Luteolibacter yonseiensis: one gene and its partner. The protein of the gene in region 1 interacts with the protein of each later gene in a pairwise test. Links are inferred from orthologs where the notes say so. Each region holds a gene or a part of one and is shown on either strand. Other genes may lie near its edges.

Evidence for each region.
Region 2: the proteins of sufB (region 1) and JIN84_RS14325 interact in binary tests that used the Escherichia coli proteins (3 or more experiments, as listed by UniProt). The link is inferred for Luteolibacter yonseiensis from one-to-one orthologs.

The regions. Positions count from the first base shown.
Region 1 is NZ_JAENIK010000011.1:119,799-126,692, forward strand. The notes cover bases 1,443-4,402. They hold sufB (Fe-S cluster assembly protein SufB), read left to right. Parts: upstream 1,443-2,184; coding sequence 2,185-3,621; downstream 3,622-4,402. Other genes in these bases: sufC (Fe-S cluster assembly ATPase SufC), read left to right, coding at 1,443-2,162; JIN84_RS10235 (SufB/SufD family protein), read left to right, coding at 3,665-4,402. Outside these bases: JIN84_RS10215 (OpgD/OpgG family glucan biosynthesis protein), read left to right, coding at 1-857; JIN84_RS10220 (Fur family transcriptional regulator), read left to right, coding at 1,016-1,378; more of sufC, read left to right, coding at 1,410-1,442; more of JIN84_RS10235, read left to right, coding at 4,403-4,972; JIN84_RS23390 (tetratricopeptide repeat protein), read left to right, coding at 5,022-6,356; JIN84_RS10245 (nucleoside-diphosphate kinase), read left to right, coding at 6,425-6,862; JIN84_RS10250 (VOC family protein), read left to right, coding at 6,870-6,894. UniProt on the Escherichia coli protein: The SufBCD complex acts synergistically with SufE to stimulate the cysteine desulfurase activity of SufS. The SufBCD complex contributes to the assembly or repair of oxygen-labile iron-sulfur clusters under oxidative stress.
Region 2 is NZ_JAENIK010000011.1:1,083,353-1,089,977, forward strand. Bases 1-2,691 are described here. They hold JIN84_RS14325 (HesB/IscA family protein), read left to right. Parts: upstream 1-1,001; coding sequence 1,002-1,382; downstream 1,383-2,691. Other genes in these bases: rpoD (RNA polymerase sigma factor RpoD), read right to left, coding at 1-729; JIN84_RS14330 (hypothetical protein), read left to right, coding at 1,397-2,155; JIN84_RS14335 (class I SAM-dependent methyltransferase), read right to left, coding at 2,127-2,691. In the rest of the region: more of JIN84_RS14335, read right to left, coding at 2,692-2,906; JIN84_RS14340 (MBL fold metallo-hydrolase), read right to left, coding at 2,984-3,760; JIN84_RS14345 (S41 family peptidase), read left to right, coding at 4,127-5,329; JIN84_RS14350 (DeoR/GlpR family DNA-binding transcription regulator), read right to left, coding at 5,335-6,096; JIN84_RS14355 (bifunctional rhamnulose-1-phosphate aldolase/short-chain dehydrogenase), read left to right, coding at 6,209-6,625. UniProt on the Escherichia coli protein: Member of gene cluster sufABCDSE that mediates iron-sulfur cluster assembly under oxidative stress and iron limitation conditions.

The DNA of each region.
Region 1 (6,894 bases):
TCGCGCAACTCGGTCTGGCTCCCTTTTCGTCGATGTATTGGTTTGGCGAGGGGACCCACCCGAAGCCGCTGGATTTCCGCCCGGAGGTCCACGACAATGACGGATTGCTGATGGAACTCGGCAGCGGCAACCTCCACTACCGCCCGCTGGAAACAACCAAGGACCAGTTCCGCCACTGCGTCTTCACCATGGAGAAGCCGCGCTCCTGGTCACTGCTGCAGCGGGATCGGTCGTTCGCCTCCTATCAGGACCCGGAGGCGCTTTACCACAACCGCCCGAGCGTGAGGGTCGAGCCGGTCGAGGGATTCGATTTCGGCAAACTCCACCTCATTGAAATGCCGACCAAGGACGAGACGGACGACAACGTGATCCTTCTGTGGGAGCCCACCCCCGGACTTGAAGTCGGCAAGCCCTACAAATTCCATTACCGCCTGCGCTGGATGCGTGATCCCAAGCCATCGGGAATCTTCACCGTCCGCGCGACCCGCCACGGCACGCCGGTTCAAAAGCCGGATCAGGTGCTGATGGCCATCGATTTCGCAAAACCGCTCAACCCCGAACTCAAGGTGGGTGATCCGAAATGGGATGACATTTCCAAGCTGAAGCCCGTCGTGACCATCAATCAAAAATCCGTGAAACTCCTGCACGTCGGCCTCTCCGACCTCAGCATGCCGAACGTGGACGATCTTCCCGCCGGTCTCGGCCGGAGCGACAAGCTCCACATGCCGCAGGTGCTGCGCGCGTTTTTCGTCTGCGAACCACCCAAGGACCTGGCGGACATGGACATGACATGCGAGCTCCAGGACGAGACCGGCAAGTGCGTGTCCGAGCGGTGGGTGTATCTGTGGAAGAAGTGAGCCGGTGTTTGAGGAACAGTTTGTTTTGGTTAAATAATCATAATTAGAATAATTCTTGATATTGATCGCGACGGTCCTACTTTGCCGCCGCGATGGTCAACCCAAACCCCGAATTTTCTGCCGAAACCGAGATCCCTGAGGAGATCTCCGGTCTCCGCATGACGCGCCAGCGCCAGGAGGTTTACCGCATCCTCATGCAGGAGCGGAACCACCCGACAGCGAACGACGTTTTCATGCGGGTCAAGGACCGCTTGCCAAACATCTCGCTTGCAACGGTTTACAACTGTCTCGAGGCGTTGGTCCAGCACGGCATCATCCGTCAGGTGAACTTCGAGCGCTCGTCATCCCGCTACTGCTCGAATCTTCAGGAGCACGGACACTTCCATGACAAGAGCACGGGAGTCATCCATGACGTCGTTTTCAAGCCCGGCATCAATCTCACCGATGTGCTCGACCTCCCGCCCGGAGCCCTCGTCGAGGACGTCGAAATCACGTTGCGTGGCAAGATCGCCACCGCCTGAACCTCTATTCCTTACCAATCTTTTCCAAAAAATGAGCCTGCAAATCACCAATCTCCACGCCACCCTCGAAGATGGCACTGAAATCCTCAAGGGGGTCAACCTGACCATCCCGAAAGGCGAAGTCCACGCCATCATGGGACCCAACGGATCCGGAAAATCCACCCTTTCCAAGGTCATTTCCGGTCACGAGAGCTACGTCGTCACCGGAGGTTCCGTGACCCAGGACGGTGAGGAGATTTTGGGCAAATCCATCGACGAGCGTTCGCGCGGCGGCATTTTCCTCGCCTTCCAATATCCGTCCGAGGTTCCCGGTGTCTCGAATGCGAACTTCATCCGCGCCGCGTTGCAGGCCCGCCTCCCGAAAGGCCAGGAGATCGACGCCGTCGCTTATTACAAGAATCTCTATTCGAAAATGGACCACCTTGAGATGGACCGGAAGTTCACCGCCCGTGCCGTGAACGAAGGCTTTTCCGGAGGCGAGAAAAAGCGCAACGAGATCCTCCAGATGATGATGCTCGAGCCCGAATACTGTATTCTCGATGAGACGGACTCCGGTCTCGATATCGACGCGCTCAAGATCGTCGCCAAAGGCGTGAATGCCATGCGCTCGCCGGAGCGCGGCATGCTTCTCATCACCCACTACCAGCGCCTTCTCGACTACATCAAGCCGGATTACGTCCACGTCATGGCGGAAGGAAGGATCGTCCGTTCCGGTGGCCCCGAGCTCGCTCTGGAACTGGAAAAAGACGGCTACGAATTCCTCAAGGAGCCCGCATTGGCCTGAGATTCCTAAATTTACGAACATCATGTCCTACGACACCACAGACGTTCTTGACCACGAAACCCGCGAGGCGATCGACATCGACCGCACGAAGGGTGACTTCACCTTCCCGGAGCGCAACAAATTCGACGCCGGGCGCGGACTGACCGCCGCGACCATCGACTACATTTCCGATGTCAAAAACGATCCGGACTGGGTGCGTGAATTCCGCCACAAGGCGCTGAAGACCTTCGAGGAAAAGCCGATGCCCACCAACTGGGCGACGAAGGATCTGGAAAACATCAACTTCGATGAGATCCGTTACTATCTTTCGGACGGAGAAAAGCCGAAGCGTTCGTGGGATGACGTCCCCGCGGATGTCTTGGAAACCTTCGAGCGTCTCGGCATCCCCCAGCAGGAGCGCGCGTTCCTCGCCGGCGTGGAGGCGCAGTTCGACTCGGAAGCCGCTTATTCGAACGTCAAGGAAGAGCTCACCAAACAAGGGGTGATCTTCGTGAATTCGACAGAAGGCCTGAAGGAGCATGAGGAAATCTTCCGCCCCTATTTCGGCAAGGTCATCCCTACCGGCGACAACAAGTTCTCCGCTTTGAACTCCGCCGTTTTCTCCGGTGGTTCGTTCATCTACATCCCGAAAGGACTCAAGCTCAAGCAACCGCTGCAGGCCTATTTCCGCATCAATTCGGAAAACTTCGGCCAGTTCGAGCGCACGCTCATCATCGCCGACGAAGGTGCGGAACTGATGTACATGGAAGGCTGCACCGCGCCGAAGTTCGAGACCGCCACGCTGCACTCCGCCGTTGTGGAACTCGTCGCGCTCAAGGGGGCGAAGATCCAGTACGTCACGGTTCAGAACTGGTCTTCAAATGTCTTCAACCTCGTCACCAAGCGCGGCCTGGCGATGGAGGATGCCGAAGTCCGCTGGATCGACTGTAACATCGGTTCACGCCTCACGATGAAATACCCGGGCGTGATCATGAAGGGCAAACGTGCCCGTGGTGAGGTCATTTCCATCGCCCTCGCGAACACCGGCCAGCATCAGGACACCGGCGCGAAGATGATCCACGCCGCCGATGACACGACCTCCAACGTCGTTTCCAAATCCATCTCCGTCGGGGAAGGACGCTCCACCTACCGTGGCCAGGTCCACATTCCGAAGCACCTCAAGGGCTGCAAAAACAACACCGAGTGCGACGCCCTGCTCATCAACAGCAACAGCCGCACCGACACCTACCCGGCCATCACGGTAAAAGGCAACCGCCACGCCACGCAGCACGAGGCGTCCGTCAGCCAGGTTTCGGATGACATGCTTTTCTACATGCAGCAGCGCGGCCTCAGCGAAGGACAGGCCATGTCCCTCGCGGTGAACGGATTCATCAACGACCTCGTCCGTGAGTTCCCGATGGAATACTCCGTCGAACTCAAGCGGCTCATCGATTTGGAAATGGAAGGCTCCGTCGGCTGATGCCATCCCAGAATCGACCAAATATTCCAGCTCCACTTTTCCCATGCCCGCCGTGCTCGAAAACATTTCCTCACTTCTCGAAACCGCTCCCGCAACACCGGCTTACCTGCCCGCCTGGTTCGCAACCCGCCAGCAGGCCGCCTGGCAGCGTTTCCTCGCCACTCCCGCTCCGAAGCGCGGGGACGAAACCTGGCGCTTCTCCAGCATCAAGCAGCTGGACTTCTCCAGCTTCCGGAAGGCGCCCGCCGCCGGAGTGAACGACCTCATCGCCCGCTCGACCGGACTCGAGGCTCCTGCTGCGAAACTCATTTTTGTGAATGACGAACTGGTGCACGTGGAGTCGCATCTTCCGGAGGGCGTCATCTGCCTCCCCCTTGCTGAAGCGCTCGTTTCCCACAGCGACCTCGTTCAGGCTCATTTCATGAAACAGGAGACGCGTCTCGGTTCCGCCAAGTTCGCCGCGCTGCATGAAGCCTCCCTCACGAACGGTCTCTTCGTTCATGTGTCGGACAAGACCGAGGTGGAAGGAACCATCGAGATCCACCACTGGATCGCGGGTGAGAACACCGTCATCTTCCCGCACACGCTTGTCGTCACCGGGAAGAGCTCGAAGGTCCGTGTCGTCGATATCTTCCGCTCCGCCGAGGACATCCAGCCGGGGCTCGCCATCGCTTTCAACGATCTCTGCGCCGGCCAGAACTCGAAGCTCGACTACGTCGCCATCCAGGCGTTCAACGAGGTCACCCGCGTCATCCAGATCAACGAGACCGCGACCTTCCGTGACGCGTCGGCCACCAGCCTCCTCCTCAACACCGGAGCTTCGTGGGCGCGCAACGAATCCCTTTCCCGCCTCGAAGGGCCGGGTTCGCGTTCGGACATGCTTTCCGTGAGCATTCCGGCCCACGAACAGGAATACGACCAGCGCACCTTCCAGCACCACGTCTCGGAAGGCGCCTATTCGGACCTGCTCTACAAGAATTCGCTCTACGATGAATCCCGTACCATTTTCTCCGGGCTCATCTTCGTGGACGAGGGAGCGCACCACACCGACGCCTACCAGACCTGCCGGAACCTGCTGATGAGCGACACCTGCGAGGCGAACTCCATGCCGGGCCTTGAGATCAATGCCGACCAGGTGAAGTGTTCGCACGGCAGCACCTCCTCGCAGATCAGCGATGAGGAGATCTTCTACCTCCGCGCCCGGGGCATCCCTCCGGTGAACGCCCGCCAGCTCATCGCCCGCGGATTTTCGGTGGATGTGCTGGAGCGTTTGAAAAACGACGAGATCGAGGAACTCGTCCTCAGGTTCATCGACGAGAAATTCGCCCACATCGCTTCGTTCGTCGCTTGAGCGAACTGGCGCGTGGACATCCGGGCGGTGTCTTCCTATGATTGCCGCCGTGAAACTCGTGACGGGCATCGCCTGCATCCTGGGCACCGCGTTGCCCGGGGCGGTCGATCCACGGGTTGAATTCGCGTTCGGCGTGCTGGAGGAACAGCGCGGAATGGATTCCGCGCCGGAGCATTTTGAAAAAGCCCGCCTGGCGGATCCCCTAGCCGTGCCCTTGGTGGAGCGTGGGGTAAGCCGGCGGCTCGAAGCGGGGGACCGGGCGGCGGCGGTGAAACTTTTCCGGGATCTCGCAACCGCCCGCCCGGACGACCTGGAGGTGCAACTGCTCTTTGCCGATTTCCTGACGCAGCAGGGGAAAGGGGACTCGCTCGCTACGAAACTTGCGACCGACGCTCTTGAAAACGCTCTGAAAAAGAACGCCGGGAATCCGCAGGTAATCCAGCGGCTCCACCCGATCTATCAGGCCGCGAACCGGACCGCGGATGCCGCCGCCCTGCTTGACCTGCTCACTCCCGACGATCCTGAATCCGCCTTGCTTTACGCCTCCCTCAGCCGGAGCGTGGTCGAGGGGGAGGAGGATGCCAGACGCGGGAAGCTTGACCGGCACTATCTCTCCGCCACCGCTGCTCATCCGGAGGACGCCACATTGGCCCGCGCGGCGTCGGAATATTTCCGTGAGAGCGGCAGGATGGACCTGGCCGTGTCATTGCTTGAGAAACATGTCGCTGCCGCACCCGCCTCTCTCGGCCTGCGGACCCGCCTGGGGGTGCTCTATTTCGCCGCGCAACAGGATGAAAAGGGGATCGCCACCTTGAAGGAGGTGCTGGAGATCAATCCGCAACAGTCGCTCGCCCACCAGGCGTTGGCGAAGTTCCACCGCTCGCACGGCAATCCGGAGCTCGCCCGTTACCATTCCAGCGAACTTCTCAAACTTCGCGGCGGATCGGCCGATGAATTCCTGAAACTCGGCGAAGAATGGCTTGCGGCGGACGATCCGAGAGCCGCCCGCCTTCTGTTAGAGCGCGCGGTCTTCCAATACCCGGATCATTTCGAACTGTTGCAAAAGCTCGCCATCGCAACCCGCCGCGATCCCGAGACCCGGGAAAATGCCGCGAGACTTTTCCGTGAAGCGGAGGCCGCGCAGCCTGAAACGGTGAAGAATGCCCCGGCTTTTCTTGTCGAGTCGGCGGAGACGCTCATCGCGCAAGGGCAGGGCAAGGCGGCGGAAGAGCGGCTGCGCACCGCGATCAAGGCCTACCCGCCGGATGCGAGGAAGGAGACCGCTTCGGCCCTGAGACGGCTGGCGGAGTTATGGGAAAAGGAAAACCGGAATCTGGACGCCGCGAAGTCCCTGCGCCAACGCGCCGACGGTCTTGACCCTTAGCATTCCGAGGCGTCCCGCTTGCCAAAAGTCTTGCACAAAGCGGGCTCCGACACTAACTCCACCGTCTTATGAGTTCCGAAACCTCCCTGATCCTCTTCAAGCCAGACGCCGTCCAAAAAAACCTCGTCGGCACCGTGCTCGCCCGTTTCCAAGAACAGGGCTTCGTCATCCGCGGTATCAAGATGATGCAGCTCAGCGATGAAATCCTCGCCGAGCACTACTCGCACATCGCCCATTTCCCGTTCTTCCCATCCGTGCGTGGTTTCATGCAGGAAGCTCCGGTCATCGCTCTCGCGCTCGAAGGTGAGAACGTCATCGCCCGCGTGCGTGACCTGCTGGGCCCCACCGACTCCACCGTCGCTCCCGCCGGCACGATCCGCGGCGACTTCGGCTTCAAGGACGGCGACTCGAAAATGCGCAACGTCTGTCACGCCTCCGATTCGGTCGAAGCCGCCGAAGCCGAACTGAAGCGTTTCTTCAAGGAAGGCGAACTCTTCAACTACTGAGAATCCGATGCTCGTCGAACGCGTCAAGTATG
Region 2 (6,625 bases), 960 kb from region 1 along the record:
CGCGTCCTCGATGCGCTTGGAAATTTCAACTTCCTGCTCACGGGTGAGCAGGGGGACCTGGCCCATCTGCTTGAGGTACATCCGCACCGGGTCGTCGAGGATATCGAGCTTCTGGTCCGCCTTGACGTCCTCCTCGTCGCCATCGCCCTCATCGCGCTTCTTGTCCTTATAGCGGTCCACCTCGGAGGCGTCGATGATGTCGAACTCCATGTTGCGCAGACGCTCCATGATGGCCTCGACGTCATCGGGATCGACAAGGTCGTTGGGAAGAATCTCGTTGATGTCGTCGTAGGTCAGGTAGTCCTGTTCCTTGGCGAGCTTGATGAGCTCGCGGATCTTTTCCTGGATTTCAGGCGTGTCGATGCGGCGCTTGGCCTCGGCGCTCTTGGCCGCCTTGGGCTCGGCCTTGGTGACGACGACTTCCTTTTCCTTCTCCTTGGCATCCTTTTTTGGCTTGGCGGCTGGTGCCGGAGCCGCCTTTTCGGCGACCTTGGGTTTGGCGGCCACCATCGGCTTGGCCGGAGCCTTGACCACCGGCTTCGGCGCTGCCTTCACGACGGGAGCGGGTTTCGCCGCCGGCTTGGCCGCGGCCGCCTTGGGAGCGGGCACCACCACCACCGGCTTTTTCGCTTTCGCGTCTTTAGCGATCTCCTTGGGAGCAGCGGCCTTCGGAACATTTACCTGGGGTTTTGCGGCGGTTTTCTTCGGAGAAGGTTTGGATGAAGACATGGATGGAATGAGATTGAATCAAAAATTAGGCTACACCCCACCTATTCTAGGGGCTCTGCGAAAAATCACGGGCGGGCGGAATGAAGAGGCGAAGAGATTTCCCGTCAAGACCTTTCTTTTGAATTGATCTGGTAGGAAAATCGGATAGGCGCGGCCCGCTCGTCCGGGCGGGTGCGTTCACGTCACCATTCATTAATGAACGATACTGGGTCATCTGTTTCAGATTTCCAGTTTCAAATCTCCGGGAATGCAATTAACGTCCGTCCGCGCACATGATCACACTCACTCCCAAAGCCGTCGAAGAACTCGGCAACCTGCTCGCGAGCCGGGCGAAGTCCCCACAAGCCGGCCTGCGTCTCGCGGTGCGGCGCGGCGGTTGCGCCGGTTGGCAATATGAGATGAAGGTGGAGGATCCCGAACCGGGCGATGAAATCGTCGAGGACGGCGCCGCCCGTGTGATCGTCGCCGCGGACAGTTTCGACCATCTGCGGGGGTGTGAAATCGATTTTTCGGACGATCTGACCGATGCGGGGTTCAAGATCCACAACCCCCGCGCCGCCCGATCCTGCGGCTGCGGCACGTCATTCGAGGCGGCTGGTGACGAACCCGGTCAGAACGCCGTGGCGGACGGTGAAGCTTGCGGCACACCCTGAACTCCGATCTTTCCGTGCCCCGCAACGTAGAAGAACCGCCTCCGAGCCGGCCCGCTTATTTCTGGTGGCTGTTGGCAAACGCCCTCGCACTCTGCTTCGCCATCGTCAGTTGGTTCGTCTGCCTGCATGTCTTCCAAAATCCCGAGATCCCCCGGAACTATCAGATTCTGGGGAAATTAGGGCGGCTTCCCGTCCTCAAGAAATATCCGATCACCGAGGTGCCGAACGGCAGCGGCCTCTCCCCGAAGGAACTCTACCAGCGCTATTTCGGCTACACGGAGGATGTGCGTCTCAAGGCGAACTCGCTCCTGATGCGGAACTATCTCACTAATTTCGACCGTCCGCTGCTCCTGACCTACGTGGAAGGGGACTATCAGATCGAGGCGGTGAGAAAGATGGGGCCGTCGGATTTCTTCAATCCCGGAATCGCCGTCCGCGCCCAGGCCATGGTGAAACCGGACGATTTTACGAAGCCGAATCCGTATCCGGTGTTCATCGAGTATATTTTCCCGACTCCGCAGGCGGATGCCGCTTCATCGTTCAAGCCGGGCGAGCTTCTGAGTGTGAAAAAGAGCCCGAATTGCGCGGCGGTCGTCCACATTTCCAAGATCATCCGCGATGACGAACCCGCGTTGTTACTGACGGTGATCCCCATCGGCTACGTGGCTTACCAGACTCCCGACGGGAATGCGTTCCAGATCGAGCCGCCTGAAAAACTCCGCCCGGGAGCCGGTTTTCCGGTCTTCAAGGACGGGGCCGTTCAAAAACCATGAAGTGCTGCCACGGCAGGTGACGCCTGTTCGACACGAAACGGAAGCCTGCGGACTCCAACTCCAGGCGTGCCTGGGCTTCGGTCATCTTGTGAAGTTCCTTGATCGGCACGCGGGGATCTTCCCCACGGAACTCCAGCAGGAACAGCCTGCCGCCCGGTTTCATGGATTTCAGGAGCGATGCGAGCATTTCCGCAGGGTGTGAAAACTCGTGGTAGGCATCCACCATCAACGCCGCATCCAGCGAATCCGCCGGAAGCTTCAGGTCATCCACCGTTCCCAGATGCGGGACTACGTTGGTGATCCGTAGCTCCGCCGATCGTTTTCCAAGGAAATCCAGCATCTCCTGCTGGATGTCCACCGCCATCACCTTCCCTTGCGGGACTTTGGGGGAAATCCGGAACGAGTAGTAACCGGAGCCGGCACCAATGTCCGCGATGACGGCGTCCGGTGCCAGGTCGAGGGCGGCGATGGCTTTTGTGGGAGCCTCCTCATCCTCGCGGTTCTCCCTCTCCAGCCAACCGATGGCCGGGTGACCCATGACCTTCGCGATTTCCCGGCCATGGAAGAATTTCCCGATCCCGTCCGGTGTGGCGAGGCCGGACCGATAATCAGGTGCGGGAATGGGCGGGGTAGGAACAGGAGATGTCGGCAGGGTGCCGGATTTTTCCGAAACCGCCGCGGGTTGCCTCATCACCCAGCCACAGACTGCGAGGAGAGAAAGAACGATCAGCGTGAGGGGCAGGGCTTTCATCGGGGTGAATCAGGTTCCACTATTCAACGGAATGGGCAATGCCATTCCTGTCAGCCTCCGTCAGGCGATTTCCACCATCAGAAATCAAACCAATCCGACGGTTCATGCTGGCCCGCGCAATGCAGGCCCACATGACCGTGTCCCAGTTCTCCAAGGCAGGCGCGCAACCGGTTGAGGATGATGTCCGGCGTGTTGCAATCCGAACTGAGATGCCCGAGCACCACGCGCCCGAGAGCGGGGTGGGAGATCTCCCGGATGAGTTCGGTCACCTGGGTGTTGGACAAGTGTCCGTGGCGGGAACTGATGCGTTGTTTGATGGACCACGGACGCTTGGTGTCGGCCTCCAGCAGCCCTTCGTCATAGTTCGCCTCGACAAACAGCCCCGCCAGTCCGCGCAAGCGTTCGGTCATGCTGCGGGTGACGAATCCCGCATCGGACAGGAACCCCAGGCGGCGCGATTGATCCCCAAGGACGAACCCCACCGGGTCCACCGCGTCGTGCTGGATCGCGAAGGTTTCCACCGAGATGCCACCCAGCGTGAAGGCCTGGCCTGCTTCGAAAAATTTCCACGTTCCGCCGTCGATTCCAGTTTCCCGCACAACCCTTGCGGTGGCCGGGGTGGTGTAAACAGGGATCGGGTTTTGCTTGAGAAAGACCTTCAGGCCACGGACGTGATCGCCGTGTTCGTGAGTGAGCAGGATTCCATCCAGGGATTTCGGATCAATCCCGACGCTTTGCAGCCGGGCCGACAACTGCTTGGCGCTCAATCCGGCGTCGATCATCAGGCGCAGGCCGCCGCACTCGACGACCGCCGCATTTCCTCCGCTCCCGCTTCCCAGCACCGCAAATCGCATCACGCGCGGAAGATGTGGTCCTCGGGCGCAGCGCGCAAGGAAATCGACCTTGGAAAAAAGAAAACCGCTGTGCCGTCGTTGGCGCTATGAGCCACGTTCCGTAAACTCAATAAGTGGGGTCGTCCATTGGGTTTCCGTCTTCCTGAAAGGCATGACGTTGTCCAACGGGAGATGACCCCGTTTCAATCATATCGGTCCGGGCGAGCTACCAAAATAGGCGCACACAGCAGTCGGGAAGAGATTACTCCCCATGCGCTCCACCGCAACCGAAAACAAAAAAAAGAATCTGCTTCACAAACTGATTATCACTCTCTTGGCGGGCGATTTTTCTCTGTCTCCGCCTCACGCAAATGTTACCGCTGCCGCATGAAATTCGTCTGCCTGCTCTGCGGAATCAGTTCGCTCGCCTTCGCGGGATCTTCCGTCCCGCCTGATGCCGACGAAGCCGCCTATCCTGCCATCGAGCGCTTTGTGGAGGTTCTGGAGGCGGTTCGCAAACGCCACCCGGACGTGGACAAGCTCGCCTACGAACGACTCGTCAACCACGCCTTGGAAGGGATGCTCGGCAGTCTCGATCCGCATTCTTCGTTCATCCATCCGGAAATGGCGCGGCAGATGGAGACGGACAAAGACCTGAATCCCGAATTGCCATCACTCGGAATCACGCTGGGCCTGCGTGACGACGGGCCTTACATCTCCTCCGTTGCTCCACTGGGTGCGGCGGCGGGGGCGGGAGTGCTTCCGGGATCGGGACTTTTGGAAATCAACGGGCGGAAAACGCAGGGGGTGGATTTGTCTGATCTTCTGGGCCAGCTCCATGGCCATGGTGGGGAAACCAGCAGGCTGCTTGTGAAATCCCCCGCCGCGCCCCAGCCTCTTGAAGTGAAACTGGTGCATCGCGTGGTGGACCAGCGATCCGTCGCGGAGACGAAGATGTGGAACAAGGAGGCGGGCGTCGGTTACGTCCGGCTCGCCACCTTCGGCGGCGGTTGCGCCCGCGAGATGGAAGCGGCGCTTGATGAGCTGGAAGACAACGGCATGAAATCCCTCATCTTCGACCTCCGGGAGAACGGCGGAGGCAGCCTGGACGAAACCGTGAAAATCCTCGGCCTTTTTCTGCCGCCGGACACCGCTGTCGTCACCACCCGGGGGCGGGAAGGGGAATCGGAGCCGATGCGGACTCCGGACAGGCAGCGCCGCAAGCGTGAATACCCCGTGACGGTGCTCATCGACCGGATGTCCGCCTCGGCTTCCGAGCTCACGGCAGGCGCGCTCCAGGACCTGAAGCGTGCGAGAATCGTAGGAGAGCTGAGTTACGGCAAGGGGTCGGTGCAGAACATCATCCCCATGGGGGGCGGCACCGCGCTGCGCCTCACCATCGCGACCTATCATACTCCGTCGGGGAATACTCCTCATCACAAGGGTATCACGCCGGATGTGGTGGTGAAGATCGACGATACCAGCCGGACGAATTTCGTGAAACGCTGCCAGATCAACTCGCTCGCGCCCGACGAGCGGAAGGTCATCGAGGAATGGAAGGATCCGGTGATGGAAGCGGCCTTGAAGTAAAAAAATCAATCGCCCTGCATGACCTCCACTCCGGATTCCCGGAGCTGGCGGATGAAATCGGGATCGGCGGCGGGGTCGGTGACAAGGCAGTCCAAGTGCGCCACGTCCGCGAAGAAAAACGCCGACTTTTTCCCCAGTTTGGAGTGGTCTGCCAGGAATACGACATCCTCCGCATTCTCCACGACCCGTTCCTTGAAAGCCGCCTGCCGGGCGTTGCTCTCGCTGATGCCACGCTCGGGATGGATGCCGTTCCCGGAGAAGAACATGCGGTGGATGTTGTAACGTTGCAGGGATTTTTCCGCTGTCAGGCCGATGAACGAGCGGGACTTGGGATCGAACAGGCCGCCGGTGCAGATGAGGTCGATGTTCGGCCTGTCCGACAGCGCGGTGAAAACATTGAGCGCGTTGGTCAGGATCGTGAGTGGCAGATCGGGCAGGAACTCGGTGAGTGTCAGAACGGTGGAGCTCGCATCCAGAAAGATGGTTTCATTCGCCTGGATGCGGCTTGCGGCGAGGCGCGCGATGATGCGCTTCTCCTCACGGCGGACGGCCTGACGTTCGGTGAACGGCAGCTCGCCCTGGTTCTTTTCCGGACGGCTGGCTCCGCCGTGAGTGCGCATCAGTTCGCCGCGTTTCTCGAGCAACTCGAAGTCTTTCCGAACGGTCTCGTCCGTCACGCCCAATTCCGCCGCGGTCTCAATGGTGCGCAGGGAGCCGCTGGCTTGGAGGAGTTCGAGGATTCGGCGTTGGCGATCAATGGCAAGCATGATTCGGTTATTTCTTTGTTTGCTTGGGAATGATTGGGAAATGGTTTGACTTGTCAATGAATTCCCATAAAAACAAAGCCGCCTCACGCCAAGCGGCTCAAACCTGAATCACATGAAATCCTACAAATACGTGAACTACCTTTGGGACGATGCGAAAGCCGCCCCCCTCAATGCGGTCGACCGCCTCGCCTACCGCTCGAACCTTCTGGGAAGCGACCAGCGCATCACCAACACCGGTGGTGGAAACACCTCTTCCAAGGCGACGGAAACCGATCCTCTCACCGGGCAGCCGGTTGAAGTGCTGTGGGTGAAAGGCTCCGGCGGAGACCTCCGCACCAGCACCCGTGAAAACTTCTCGTCCCTCTACCAGCAGAAGCTGCTCGATCTCCAGAACCTTTACGGCGCCCGCGAGGACAAGGGGCTCAAGTCTCCCGCCGAGGACGAAATGGTCGGCATGTACACCCACGCCACCTTCAACCTGAACCCGCGCGCGTCCTCCATCGACACGCCGCTGCACAGTTTCATTCCG